One region of the Lactobacillus sp. ESL0233 genome, then DNA from elsewhere that is predicted to be linked to it. Evidence: riboswitches for the same ligand, from Rfam matches in the RefSeq annotation. Region 1 holds a riboswitch; the other holds the start of a gene.
What was found. A riboswitch is a leader RNA that binds a small molecule or an ion and turns the genes downstream of it on or off. The one in region 1 is predicted to bind FMN.

Region 2: linked by a shared signal. The riboswitch ahead of F5ESL0233_RS03485 (ECF transporter S component) and the one ahead of ribD (bifunctional diaminohydroxyphosphoribosylaminopyrimidine deaminase/5-amino-6-(5-phosphoribosylamino)uracil reductase RibD) in region 1 are both predicted to bind FMN.

Annotation. Positions count from the first base shown of each region.
Region 1 covers NZ_REHH01000007.1:196,809-204,442, forward strand. The annotation lists gene ribA (GTP cyclohydrolase II) at 1-729, opposite strand, end outside; gene F5ESL0233_RS03955 (riboflavin synthase) at 735-1,346, opposite strand; gene ribD (bifunctional diaminohydroxyphosphoribosylaminopyrimidine deaminase/5-amino-6-(5-phosphoribosylamino)uracil reductase RibD) at 1,347-2,393, opposite strand; FMN riboswitch at 2,507-2,640, opposite strand; gene aspS (aspartate--tRNA ligase) at 2,828-4,675, opposite strand; gene hisS (histidine--tRNA ligase) at 4,680-5,966, opposite strand; gene dtd (D-aminoacyl-tRNA deacylase) at 6,242-6,679, opposite strand; gene F5ESL0233_RS03980 (bifunctional (p)ppGpp synthetase/guanosine-3',5'-bis(diphosphate) 3'-pyrophosphohydrolase) at 6,679-7,634, opposite strand, start outside.
Region 2 covers NZ_REHH01000007.1:89,846-97,479, forward strand. The annotation lists gene F5ESL0233_RS03470 (ScpA family protein) at 1-87, shown strand, start outside; gene scpB (SMC-Scp complex subunit ScpB) at 77-682, shown strand; gene F5ESL0233_RS03480 (pseudouridine synthase) at 685-1,404, shown strand; FMN riboswitch at 1,432-1,546, shown strand; gene F5ESL0233_RS03485 (ECF transporter S component) at 1,632-2,315, shown strand; gene F5ESL0233_RS03490 (LysM peptidoglycan-binding domain-containing protein) at 2,425-2,874, shown strand; gene cmk ((d)CMP kinase) at 2,916-3,602, shown strand; gene rpsA (30S ribosomal protein S1) at 3,663-4,868, shown strand; gene der (ribosome biogenesis GTPase Der) at 4,933-6,243, shown strand; gene F5ESL0233_RS03510 (HU family DNA-binding protein) at 6,426-6,701, shown strand; gene F5ESL0233_RS03515 (lipopolysaccharide assembly protein LapB) at 6,812-7,634, shown strand, end outside.

The sequences.
Region 1 (7,634 bases):
TAGTGTGGGCTCTTTTTCTAACTGCTGGTGTTCCCGAAAACCTTCAAGTTGAAAAGTGCCGTATTTGGTAGGCAAGGCCACTCTTGCAAAAGATTCAACTGCCAGCTTTTTCTGAGTTTGAAATTTACGGTATTCAATCAATTCCTCAATCGTTAAATAGGGAATTCCTAATCCTTCAGCCAAGGCCTTCAAGTCTTTGCGCCGGGCCATTGTGCCATCTTTTTTGATGCATTCGCAAATGTAACCTACAGGAGCAGCGCCAGCTAGACGGGCTAAATCAAGCGCTGCTTCGGTATGACCGGTTCGTTCTAAAACACCGCCTTCTTTTGCAACTAAAGGAAAGACGTGGCCGGGATGATAAAAATTGGACCAGTGACTGTTAGGATCAGCTAATCTTTTAATTGTTTTAGCCCGATCAAAAGCGGAAATTCCAGTGGTCGTTTCGGTGGCATCAACGCTTAGTGTAAATGCCGTACCAAAACTATCATTAGAATCAGTTTTAATGGGTTCAAGCTGCAGCCGTTGCGCATATTCCTTGCTCATTGTCACACACAAAAGCCCGCGAGCTTTACTAATCATCATATTAACCGCTGCTGGCGTTACTTTTTCAGCTAAACCGATCATGTCGCCTTCTGCTTCACGCTGAGGTGAGTCAGCCACAATTACAAGTCCGCCTTTTTTCAAATGATTTAAGATTTCTTGCATTTTGCTATTTAATTGTTCATTCATTTTAATTACCTAACGTATTCTTTTTTCCAAATTTGTAATTGTTTGATGACATAACGGCCAATCATATCCGTTTCAATATTGACCAAATCATTAAGCTGATAATTTGCCAAGGTCGTATGTGCAATGGTGTATGGTATTAAGCTAACACCAAATAAATCATCTTTTGCCATCGTGACGGTCAAACCAATGCCATCAATTGCAATGGAACCTTTTTCAACAATCAAGGGCGCATATCTTGCTGGCACCCTAAACTGCAATTCAAGCGAATTTTCATTTTCTGTTTTCTTGATTAATGTAGCCGTCGTATCAACATGGCCCGCAACGATGTGCCCATCTAACTTGTCATTTAATGAAATTGCGGGTTCCAAATTTACTAGGTTATTGAGCTGTAATTTACCTAGATTCGTTCTTTTCATCGTTTCTGGCATGACGTCAACTGTAAAATCTGTGGCCGTGCAATTAGTGACGGTTAAGCAAATTCCATTCACCGCAATACTTGCGCCTAAAGGCAAATTTTTCAGGTCGGTTTGCGGACTGCTGATTATCAATTTTGCATGTTCTTGAGTAGCTTCTAGATTGACAATTTTTCCCGTTGCTTTAATCGTTCCTGTAAACACTTATTCTCTCCTTAAACAAATTCGCACATCTTCACCGCATGTTCTTAAATCAACCAGTTGATAATGCAGTGGCCGCTCTAATCGCGGCCCCATAGCGACTGGCATAGCCGTTCCGCCTAAAATGACTGGCGCTACGTAAGCAACTATTTTATCTACCAGTTTGGCCGCCATAAATTGCGCTTGTAGATTGCTGCCGCCTTCAATCAGTAGTGACTGAATTTCTTTTTCAGCCAATAAACGCATAATTTTGGCAGGTGTCCACTCTTGGTCAACAAAACAAGTAACATTTTCTCTTACTGATTTTGTCAAAGCTACATTGCTCAACAGCCAAATTCTGCCTGGCAAATTAAATAACTTCTTATTAAAGTCTAAGCAGTTAGCATCATGCGTTAAAACGATTCTAACTGGTGGAACGGGTAGCTTTTTAATTCTGACAGTCAATGCAGGATTATCAATTCGCAAGGTATTAGCCCCAATTAAAATAGCCTGCTGATCAAGGCGCAACACTTGCGTATCTAATTGCGCTGCTTGGCCAGTTATGAACGTGCGCTTTTCTTGCTCTTCGTTAAGTTTGCCGTCAACTGACATTGCATATTTTAAAGTAACAAGCGGACGCTGTCTTTGGTAGAAAAAGTTATACGCCTCGTTCAAAAATTCTGTTTGGCCCAGCAATTTAGTTTTAACCCCATGCGCTTCTAAATAACTGATTCCTTTGCCGCTAACTATTTGATGAGGATCGACTTGCCCAATAATTACCTGCTTTATTCCTGCTGCTGCAATTTGATAAGAACATGGTGGTTGCTTGCCGTAATGACTGCAAGGTTCTAAAGTAACGTAAAGGGTTGCCCCCTGAGCCAATCTAAGATCTGCTAAATTATTCAAAGCATCGACTTCGGCGTGCACACCACCAAATTGATGATGGTAGCCAGTGGCAAGAACTTGGTCTTTTTTGACAATAACCGCACCAACTAAGGGATTGGTTTGCGTCATCCCACGTGCCTTAAGCGCTTCTTCTGCCGCCAGTTTCATATAATCACTATCTTGCAATTTTTACACCTCCTAACTAAAAAACTCGTTGATGTAAAATCAACGAGGCTTAAAAAGATTAATTAAATATGATTCCAGCGAAGTATACGCAACGCTACTATCAAATTAGTTTGTTTGTTCTTCTCCTATCCAGACTTTAACTGTCGGTACCAGACTTGCACTAGTTCCACCGCACTTTGCGGGTCACGGACTTCAATATTATGTTGTCACCGTCGGTAGGGAATTACGCCCTGCCCCGAAGAAACCGTATTCAATCACTTACAGAGTAATCTAATCAGCGCTTAACGTCAAGAGGCAATTGAAAAAATTTCTATATCCTTGGAAGTAATGACCAGTTGCAGCATAATTTTAAAACAAAAAAAAGAACCTTTTTGATAAAAGGTTCTTTTTTTAAGTTAAACCGTTGAATAGTAGGTTAAAAAGCAGGTATTGCCCTATCCTTCATCCCAAGCAGTCTTGCGCTCTGAGTTTTGTTGTGCCTGCTGAATTAAGGTATTTTCGGTCTTAGCCACGCTGTCTGCGTATTGTGCTTCAACTTCGATCCCCAAGTCAGCTAATTGCTGCTCAGCAACCGGAGCAGGTGCGTGCATCATTGGCTCTGAAGCATTAGCATTTTTAGGGAAGGCCAAGACATCACGAATATTATCTTTTTCTGCTAGTAGCATTGCAAAACGATCTAAGCCAATAGCTAACCCAGCATGTGGCGGGAAGCCCATATCAAGAGCATCTAATAAGTAACCAAATTGTTCATATGCCCGTTTTTTGCTAAAACCAAGTGCTTTAAGCATTTTTTCTTGAATTGAACGCTTATGGATACGAATTGAACCTCCACCCAATTCATCACCATTCATCACAATGTCATAACTACGAGCATGCGCCTTGTGCGGATCAGTATCAAGTAATTTAATTCCCTCATCATCCGGCATAGTGAATGGGTGGTGAGCCGCAATCCAACGACCTATGCCTTCATCATATTCAAATAGGGGCCAGTCAACTACCCAAACAAAATTAAAGACATGCTTAGGAATAATATTGGTCTCTTTAGCAAATTCCCGGCGTAAATGATCTAATGAATCACAGCAGACTTTCCATTTATCAGCTATAAAGACCAATAACTCACTACCTGTAAGAGAAAATTCTTTAATTAGGGCAGCTTGATTTTCCTCACTTAAAAAGCGCGCAATTGGTCCATTAAATTCCCCATTTTCAAATTTAACCCAAGCTAAACCCTTAGCGTGGAAACGTTTAATGAAATCTTGTTTTTTCTCAATTTGTTTGCGCGAATAAGTCTCAGCGCCGTTTTTAACCGCAATCCCTTTAACAAAACCGCCCGCACTAATTGCATTAGAAAATACTTTAAAGTCACTATTTTTAAAAATTAGACTTAAATCATGAATTTGCATGCCAAAGCGAAGATCAGGCTTATCAGTACCATAATTGTTCATTGCTTCAGTCCAAGTAATGCGATCAATTGGCGTTTTTAAGTCAATCCCCATTACATCTTTCATAACTTTCTTTAATAGTCCTTCAGTATATTCTTGCACTTGTTCTTCATCAGTAAAGGACGTTTCCATATCAATTTGGGTAAATTCTGGTTGACGATCGCCTCTTAAATCTTCATCGCGGAAGCATCTAGATAACTGGTAGTACTTATCAAAACCTGCTCCCATTAACAATTGTTTAAATAATTGAGGTGACTGCGGCAAAGCATAGAAACTACCTGGATAAATTCGCGAAGGAACTAAATAATCTCGTGCACCTTCTGGTGATGATTTTCCTAAAATTGGTGTTTCAATATTAATGAAACCATTTTCATCAAAATATTCATGTGTTGCCTGTAAAATTTTCGAACGTAAAATAAGCGCTTTTTGTAAGCTGGGGCGCCGTAAATCTAGATAACGATATTTTAGCCTAGTTTGCTCGCCTACTTCAATATTATCTTTAATTTCAAAAGGTGGATTTTGTGATTTATTTAAAATAATAAGTTCTTGCGCATTAATTTCAACTTCTCCTGTTTTCATTTCTGGATTAATGCTCGAACGCTTAACTACCTCACCTTTAACTTGAATAACATATTCATTACCAAGTTGATCAGCAAGGTGCATCAATTCTTGGCCTGAGTCATGATTAATGACTACTTGAACTAGACCTTCACGGTCACGTAAATCAATAAAAACTAAATTACCTAAATTACGAACTCGTTGGACCCAACCATATAGATTAACTTTTTGACCAATATATTTAGCAGTAATATTACCACAATAGTTTGTTCTTTTTTCCATAATTTTAATCCTTTAAATGTTCTAAGACTGAATGCATATTTGCTAAATCACTTAACAGCAAATCAATTTTTTGTCCATCAGCTAAGCGTTTAATATTCAACTTACCCTCGGCTATTTCTTTAGCTCCGATAGTAATTACATATTTGGCCTTAACTCGATCAGCTTTTTTAAATTGCGCTTTTAACTTCTTTTGATCAACGTCATATTGAACCCTAAAACCTTGCTTACGTAACAAACGAGCAATTTCAACAACTTTAATTTCAGTCTCTTCACCAATATTAGTAATAAAAAAATCAATTCCTTGATCAGTAAATAAGCCTGGGTTTTGTTTTTGCAAAACTAGCATTAAGCGTTCTTCACCAATACCAAAACCAACTGCTGGGGTTGCAGGACCATCAAATTCTTCAACTAGGTGGTCATAACGTCCACCACCAAGAATCGTTGTAGCCGATTCCCATAAACTAGCGTCTTCAACCATAAATTCAAAGATAATCCCGGAATAATAATCCAGCCCTCTAACCAAATCATTATCAATTACATAATGGATATCTAACTGGTCCAGCATCTGAATAATTCGATTAAAATTATTTTTAGAAGCTTGATCTAAATAATCAATAATTTTTGGTGCATTAGGTAAAAATTGCTTATCTTGTTCATCTTTAGAATCTAAAATTCGGAGCGGATTTTTCTCTAAACGTCGTTTAGAATCATCGGAAAGCCGGTCTTTTAAGGGCGTAAAATAGTCAACTAGTGCATCATGATAACTTTGACGTACTTGACTATTACCCAGGGTATTAATGTGTAATTCATAATTTTTAACACCAAGTTTAGCCAATAAATCGTTAGCTAGAACAATGGTTTCAACATCAGCTAAAAAATTACTTGAGCCAAAACTTTCAATACCAATTTGATGAAATTCTCGCTGCCGCCCAGCTTGCGGGCGTTCATAGCGAAAGGTTGACTCAATATAATAAACATTAAATGGCTTAGCCATTTCTGGAGCATAAAGCTTGTCTTCAACATATGCTCGAACAACGCCAGCTGTTCCTTCTGGACGTAAAGCAATGTGACGTCCACCCTTGTCATTGAAATCATACATTTCTTTTTCAACTACATCCGAAGTTTCACCACTTGATCGAGAAAATACCTCATAGTTTTCAAAACTTGGTGTTCTAATTTCTTGATAGTTTGCCTGTTTGAAAAAATCACGCAATATTTGTTCAACTTTTTCCCATGAACTAGATTGCCCTGGCAATATATCAACTGTTCCTTTAGGTTTTTGCACTCTCATCTAATCATCCTTTTAATCTAAAAAGCACCCTTGAATTAAATCAAGGGCGCTTCAAATTAGCACGGTACCACCTTTTGCCTGCTGCGATTAACGCTCGCGAAACGTTTATTATCTGTTAAAGGGGTCACAGTTAGCTCATTATCTGTCCTTGCACCATAGATAGACAGTCTCTGAAATAAAATTGCTAAGCTTCATTCTTTGTCATTGATAATTCTTTTTTAGCTTATATTTTTACTAGCAAAAAGTCAACCTGTAGTATCATTTTGCACCGATTTTTACATATCTAATACAATCGTGAACGGACCATCATTTTCTAAATCAACTTTCATATCCGCTCCAAACTGTCCTGTTTCAACCTCTAAGCCCAACTTTTCTAATTCATGATTAAAAGATTGCCATAATTCAGCAGACTTTGGTGGCTTCATGGCTTGAACAAAGCTAGGACGATTTCCCTTTTTGGTATCTGCTAACAGAGTAAATTGGCTTACACTAAGAATTTTTCCATTAACATCCTTAATTGCCAAATTAGTCTTACCACTCTCGTCTTCAAAAATACGCATCTTAGAAATTTTGTTTGCAGCTTTTTGAATAATTGCTAAGTCGTCCCCTTCACCTATACCAACTAATAAGAGTAGCCCTTGATTAATCTTACCAACTGTTTCCCCAGCTATTTTTACATTGGCCTGGTTAACCCTTTGAATTACAACTCGCATTAATTATCTGCCCTCCTTGTCTCATAAACATCAGGAATGTCTCTTAATTTAGTTAAAATACTGGCTAATTGACTTGAATTATTCACAGCAACGGTAGCATAAATGTGTGCTATATTATCGTCATTAACTTTACCTGAAAGATTATCAATATTAGGCGTTAGTGCATTTAAGCGGTTGATTACATCACTAAGTAGCTGGGCCCGATTGTAACCAAATATTTCAATATTTGCATTAAATGATTGATTATTATTTGACTCAGTGCCTTCCCAAGAAACTTCTACTAATCGACCTAAACTATCATTATTGTTTACAATATTACGACAGTCATTGCGGTGAATAGTGACACCACGTCCCTTAGTAACATAGCCAACAATTTCATCGCCGGGAACTGGATTGCAACACTTGGCTAAGTGGAGCATCAAATCGTTAATTCCTTGGATAGTAACACCATCGTTATGTTTTGACTTAAGTGTTGCAGCATCTAAGCGACCGTTAACTGACTTGTTAGCAGCTTTTTGACCAGAGTTCAAAATTTCTTCTTCTAGTTGCTTTTGCTTTTTTTTCTCATCTTCACGGCGCAAATCAGATGTTAGGCGGTTAACAATACTAATGGCAGACAAATCGCCAAAACCAACTGCAGCATACATTTCATCAACTGTATGATAATTCAGTTGAACCAAAATTTTTGCAACATGCTCCTTATCCATAAACTCTTTAGGTGAAAGTTCCTGGCTACGAAGCTGTTCAGCAATCATTTGTTCCCCTTGAGCAATACTATGGTCGCGATCAAGGTTACGATAATAACGACGAATTTTATTGCGCGCTCTAGAAGTCTTAACCATATCCATCCAATCGCGCGATGGTGTTGCATTGGTTTGGGTCATAATATCAATGACATCACCATTTTTTAATTTATAATCAAGCGGAACTAGCTTTCCGTTAACTTTAGCTCCAA
Region 2 (7,634 bases), 110 kb from region 1:
CTTTGCAAGAAGAAGGAGATTAAGGTTAAACAAGCTTGTACTTTTGGTGATTTAAAATTAGAAAGAATTGATAATAATGGTAAGTAAAATAGCTCAGCTAGAAGCATTATTGTATCTTGCTGGTGATAACGGAATTGAGAGTGAAAATCTTTGTGAGTTATTACATGTGGAGCAATCTGCTTTAGGTGAAATGGCTACCAAATTGACTAGCCAGCTTAAAGCAAACGTTGATTCTGGATTACAAGTACTACATGTTAATCATAATTATAAGCTGACTACTAGGCCTGAAGTTAGTAAAACTGTTACTAGCTTTTTTCAAAGAGATTTAACTAAAACTTTGAGTCAATCAGCGCTTGAAATATTAGCTATTATTGCATATAAACAGCCTATCACGCGTATTGAAGTTGATCAAATTCGGGGAGTTAATTCATCAAGCGCATTACAAACGTTAATTTGGCGCGGATTAATTAAGGTTCAAGGTAAAAAGGATGTTGCTGGACACCCCAATTTATATGTTACTAGTGATTATTTTTTGCAATACTTTGGATATCAAAGTTTAGCCGATTTACCGTTAATTGAAGATTTTGAAGTTAACGAAATTAATGCTGATGGAGAAATTGACTTATTTACCACTAAAGGACAAGCAGATAAAAATTTAGCGAAGTTGCCAAAAGGAGAATAATAATGGTTTTAGAACGTTTACAAAAAGTAATTGCCGAAGCTGGTATTGCCTCGCGCCGAAAAGCCGAAAAAATGATTGAAGAAGGTAGGGTAACAGTTGATGGCGCAATTATTACCCAACTTGGTACTAAGGTAGATACCTTTAGCAATATAACGGTTGACGGTGAACCAATTGAACGTGAGAGTTTGCATACGTATCTTTTTTATAAGCCGCGAGGTGTAGTTTCAACCGTAAGTGATGATAAAGGCAGAAAAACGGTAGCTGATTATTTTAAAGATTTACCGTATCGTTTATACCCCATAGGTAGGCTTGACTATGATACATCAGGGTTGTTGTTAATGACAAATGATGGCCAGTTAGCCAATTTACTAATGCATCCACGCAGTGAAGTAGCCAAGGTCTATGTAGCAAAAATTAATGGTCAGCTACTGCCTGAAGAAATAGGGCTGCTTAAGCGAGGAGTAACGATTGATCATCAAAAATGTGCTCCGGCAAAAGTTAAAATTATTCGGACGGATAAAAAGAAGAATATGCAAATAGTGCAATTAACGATTCATGAAGGTCATTATCACCAAGTGAAGCGGATGTTTAAAGCCGTTAATCATCAAGTAAGAAAACTTTCACGCGAAAGATATTCCTTTTTAACCTTAGATTCATTAATTTCTGGTAAGTACCGTGAATTAAGTCATGCTGAGGTTGACAGATTAAAGCAGGTAGATTAGTATTATATTGTAGTTAAATATCGAGTTTGTTGTCTTCATGGCAGGGTGAAAATCCCGACCGGTGGTGAAAGTCCACGACCCACGTAAGTGGTGGAATCGTTTAAGATACCGATAGTTAAAGTCTAGATGAAAGAAGACAGACTAAACTAAGAGCCAAGATGATACTTACTTTTAATTGGTCTGTTGCTAGAAGCAACAGACCAATTATTTTTTCGGAGGTAAGTTCATTGAAAACAAAGAATGGAAGTAAATTGGCCAATATTATTGCTTATGCGTTGATTGGTACAATTGCATTTATCTTGATGTTTATTGCATTTCCCTTGCCAGTAGCAAGTTTTTTAAAGTTTGATTTTTCAGACGTAATTGTTACTATTGGGACATTTTTATTCGGCGCTGGGCCAGGAATATTTATTGCTTTTATTAGAATGTTTATTTCTTTAATTTATAAAGGTTTTTCATTGCCGAGTATAGTAGGTCAATTAGCAGCTTTTGTGGCAACAATTTCATTTGCATTGCCTTTTTACTTTTTCACTAAAAAAATTAATGTTCATGAAAAAAATATGGTAAAAAGACATCTACAACCAATATTAGGAGTTATTTTAGGAATTATTGCAATGACTTTAGTTTTGTCTGTACTCAATGCATTAGTTTTGACCCCTGTTTATGCTGTAACAACTGTTCCCAATTTACCAAAAATTGATGGTTATTCGGGTTTATTAAGTTTTACAGAAAAAGTTTACTTGAGGCAATTACTTCATATTCCATCAATGACCAGCTATATTGCAGGAATTATTGTTCCTTTTAATTTAGTTAAGGGTGCCATTAACGGCATAGTAGTTTATTTACTTTTTGAAACAGTTTTGGGTAGTTTAAAGCCATTTGTACAGCGCTATTTTAATTTAAAAAATTAATTTTTTACTAGATCTTAATCGACCACGTATGAGGTCGATTTTTTTATCCAAAATAATAATTAAATATGCTAAAATAAAACAAGCTAAGTGAAGGAGGTTTTTATTTTAGATGAGCCATGAACCCAAAGGCCCGTATTTACATTACGAGCGTCCAAGTGAATCTAGAACAGTGATCCATAAAGCAACATCAAGAGGGTGGATTGTGTGGATGGTTATTCTGGTTCTGAGTATTATTGCACTTGTACCGCTTGTGCATCACTTAGCTGCAAATGGACAAACAAGTGAGCAAGTAGTTGAATTAAAGAAATCGGTAAAAAAGCATGACAAGCTAAAAAAATCGGTTGTACCTCAAAACCGACTTCAGCCAAAAGCTGAACAAAAGAAAAAAAGGCACCCCCCAAAAGTGCAAACTAAGCCTACACAGTATGTAGCAAAAAGCGGAGATTCATTATCAAGTATTGCCGAAAAATTTGATTTAAGTATTGAAGAGCTCGCAAGTCTAAATCAGCTCAATGTAGATAGCCAAGTTAAAGTTAATCAAATACTTAAAGTGAAATAAATATAGAAAGGATAGGGACTGAATGTCCCTTTTTTATTGGAATGCAAGTAGCAATTGATGGTCCAGCTTCAGCTGGAAAAAGTACAGTGGCAAAACTGATCGCACAAAAATTAAATTTTATTTATATTGATACTGGAGCAATGTATCGTGCATGTACGTTAATTGCCCAAAAGCATGGTATAGATTATAGTAATGAAGCAGAAATTTTAAAAGCAGTTGAAGCAGAAGGAATAGAATTTCAAACTGTTAACAATGAGCAAAGGGTTTATGTTGGTAAGCAGGATGTTTCACAAGAAATTAGAACTCCGGAAATTTCAGCTAATGTTTCACAAGTTTCAGCTTTAGCTGGAATTCGTGCAAAAATGGTCGATCTTCAAAGACAAATGGCTGGAAAAATGGACGTGGTAATGGATGGACGTGATATTGGAACTACTGTTTTGCCTAATGCCCAGGTGAAGATATTTTTAATTGCTTCAGCTTATTCTCGTGCCAAAAGGCGAATGCTAGATTTTAAAGAACGTGGTATCAAAAATTCCCAAACAATTGAAGAAATTGAAGTAGATATTACCGCTCGTGATTATAAAGATTCTCACCGCAAAATCTCTCCTTTAAGAAAAGCTGCCAGTGCAATTGAAATTGATACGACAAATATGACAATTGCCCAAGTAGTTGATGCAATTTTGGCAGAAATTAAAAAAAGTCAAAAAAAACTAGAAAAAAGGGGATAAAACAGTAGAAAAATCTCTAACTTTCATTTAAAATTAGGTTATGATATCGGGAGGTAAATAATGTCAGAAAATAGTAATCAATTTTTAGATGCATTAAAGCAAATGCAAGGGGTTGAGGTCGGAGATATTGTAGATGTTGAAGTGTTGGATGTTGAAGAAGGCCAAATCGATGTCGGTGTTGTAAATGCCGGTGTTGAAGGTGTAATTCCTCGTCGTGAATACACTTCAGATCGCAACGTCGATCTACGTGATGCTGTTAAGCCAGGTGATAACTTTAAGGCTTTAGTTTTAAGAAAAGCTGGTGGCGATAAAGAAAACGGTGAATTTTTCTTCTCAGTTACTCGCTTAAAGGAAAGAGAAGCATACGAAGAACTAAGAAAAGATTTTGAAGCAGGCAATCCAATTGAGGGTACTGTAACTTCTTCAGTTCGTGGCGGTTTACTAGTTGACGTTGGTACTAGAGGATTTTTACCAGCTTCACTTATCTCAAATCGTTACGTTTCGGATCTTAAGCCATATATTGGTAAAACAATGAAACTTAAGATTACAGAAATTGACCCAAGTAAGAATCGTCTGATTCTTTCACACAAAGATTTAATTGAAGAAGAGCGTGAAGAAGCTTTTGACAGTGTTGCATCACAATTAGTTGTGGGAGACATAGTTGAAGGCAAGGTATCTCGTTTGACTAACTTTGGTGCTTTTGTTGATGTTGGTGGAGTTGACGGATTAGTTCATATTTCCGAAATATCATACAAGCATGTAGATAAACCAAGTGATGTTTTAAAATCTGGTCAAGAGGTTAAAGTTAAAGTAATTGGTATTGATGATGACAGACATCGCATCTCCCTTTCAATTAAGCAAACTGAACCATCCCCATTCGAACAAGCAACAGCAGAACTTCATGAAGGTGATATTTTTGAAGGTGAAGTTAAGTCTTTAACTAATTTTGGTGCTTTTGTTGAAGTAGCTGATGGAATTCAAGGTTTGGTTCATGTTTCTGAAATATCATATAAGCATGTAGATAAACCAAGTGATGTTTTAAAGGTCGGCGAAACAGTTAAAGTTAAAGTACTTAATATTGACCCTAATGATCGTCGAATTTCACTTTCAATGAAAGCTACTGAAGCTAAGAGTTCAGATAGTGAAAGTACACGTTCACACAATTCTTACAATAGAAGCGCAGTTAATAAAAAGTATATGAATAGCGATGACAGTGGCTTTGCTTTAGGTGACATTATAGGTGACCAATTAAAAGATCGTCGTTAGTTTTAATAAAAAATGCCGACTTTAAGTTAAGTCGGCATTTTTATTTTTAAGGGAGGCTGGAAATATGGTTTTACCTATAGTTGCAATTGTAGGACAACCCAATGTTGGTAAATCAACTCTTTTCAACCGGATAATCAATGAGCGTTTAGCAATCGTTGAAGATAAGCCTGGCGTTACCCGTGATCGTAATTATGCTCAAGCTGAGTGGATGGGGCATAAGTTTGATTTGATTGATACAGGTGGAATAACCTGGGAAAATAGTCGAATTGAAGATGAAATAAGAGCGCAAGCAGAGATTGCAATTGAAGAAGCGGATGTCATTGTCATTCTGACAAGTGTTACTAATCATTTAACTGACTTAGATGAACGGATTGCACAGATGCTTTATCAAACTAAAAAGCCAATTGTTCTTGCTGTAAATAAGGCCGATAATCCTGAACAAAGAATGGATATTTATGATTTTTATAGTTTAGGATTAGGGACGCCAATACCAATTTCAAGTGTTCATGGGACTGGAATTGGAGATTTACTTGATTGTATAGTGAGTGAACTGCCTAAAGACTTAGACCAACAAAATGATGATCAAATACGTTTTAGTGTGATTGGTCGTCCCAATGTTGGTAAGTCTTCTATTGTTAACAAACTAGTTGGTGAAAAGCGGGTAATTGTTAATAATGAAGAAGGCACAACACGAGATGCTGTAGATACTCCATTTATTGACGAGGAAGGCACTAAGTTTCGAATTGTCGATACAGCTGGAATTAGGCGTCGTGGTAAAGTTTACGAAAAAACTGAAAAATATTCTGTCATGCGAGCAATGAGTGCAATTGAACATTCTGATGTAGTTTGTCTTGTATTAGATGCAAGTACTGGTATTCGTGAGCAAGATAAGCATGTTGCAGGTTATGCCCATGAAGCTGGTTGCGGTATTATTATTGTAGTCAATAAATGGGACTTGCCTAAAAAAACTAGTAATAGTGGAAAAGAATTTGAACAAGTAATCAGAGAGGAATTTCAGTATTTAGATTATGCACCAATTTTATTTGTTTCTGCCAAAACTGGACAAAACCTTGATCAAATAGCAAAATTAGTTAAATTAGTGCATCAAAATCAAACACAACGTATCCAATCAAGTATTTTAAATGATTTATTACTTGACGCAAGTAAATTAGCCCCTGCACCAATGATAAAGGGTAAGCGACTTAGATTATATTATATGACCCAGGTTGCTACAGCGCCACCTACATTTGTGGTATTTGTGAATGATCCAGAATTAATGCACTTTTCATATCAACGTTTTTTAATCAATCAGTTGCGTAATAATTTCAATCTTTCTGGAACCCCAGTTAAGATTATTGCACGTAAAAGAAAATAGTTTGTATTTAGCAAATAATAAAAAACACAAATTTTGATTAAATTGCTTGTTGTACTAAGGGTTTTGTGCTATTTTAAGAACAGAGAAATGATGATTTAAATAATCATTTATTCCTTATTCTTTTTTGAAGGATAAGTTAAGAATCTCTAGATGGAGATTTTATTTTGGGAGGTGAATTCCAGATGGCAAATAAAGCTGATATAGTTAATGAGGTAGCATCAAAAACCGATTTAACTAAAAAGCAAATTGCTGCAGCTATTGATGCAATTTTTAGCTCAATTCAAGATGATCTTGCTAAAAATGAAAAAGTTCAATTAATTGGTTTTGGTACTTTTGAAGTGCGTCAACGTGCAGCTCGTAAAGGTCGTAATCCACAAACTGGTGATGAAATCGAGATACCAGCAAGTGTTGTTCCTGCTTTTAGACCAGGTAAAGCTCTTAAAGAGGCAGTTAAATAGTTTTTAATAAAAAGATGATGGTATTTTGGCCATCATTTTTTTACTTAAAAAAATTTATAAAAGAGCTATAATAGACACCTTGATGTAATCTGATTAAGTGGAGGAATAATATGAGCTATTCAGAACAATTACTTGATTCAATTGAAGAACAAGATTTTTCTCAAGCAAATATTTTATTAAAGAAAGCATTAGATAGCGACCAACCAGAAATTTTAGCATCATTAGCTGAAAGTTTAACTAATATTGGTTTTACTAATTTAGCTAAACAAGTCTATCGTAGTCTTATCGCTCAATTTCCCAAGGAAGATATTTTTAAAATTTATTTAGCTGAAATTTTATTAAATGATGGCAAAGATGACGATGGCTTATCTTTACTTTACAATATTTCTAATGCATCACCAGCTTATCTTGATAGTCTTTTAGTACAAGCAGATTATTATCAGACCAATGGCTTTTTAGAAACAGCTTATAGTAAATTGACGGAGGCATCTCAGCTTGCTCCCAATGAAGATGTTATAAAATTTGGCTTAGCTGAGATAGATTATCTTAGTGGTCGATATGAGAATGCACTTGAGTTATATAAGGATTTATTAAAGCGACAAGAAAGTTTTGGTGAAATTAGTTTAAATGACCGACTTTTTCAAACTTTAGCAAAATTAGGTCGTTATGAAGAGGCTAGCCAAGTAATTAAAAGTAATAATAGTTCGTTATTAGACATTGATAGCAAATATCAAGCCGGATTAGTGTTATTAACAGTCAATGAAGATGATTTGGCAATTAAGTATTTGAATGAAGTTATTGAACAGAGTCCAGACTATGCTAATGCTTATCGCTTGTTAGTTACTGCTTATAAACATAAGAATGATAATGAGCAAATTTTATATATGGCCCAAACTGGTATTGAATACAACGAATTTGATCCTGTCTTGTATG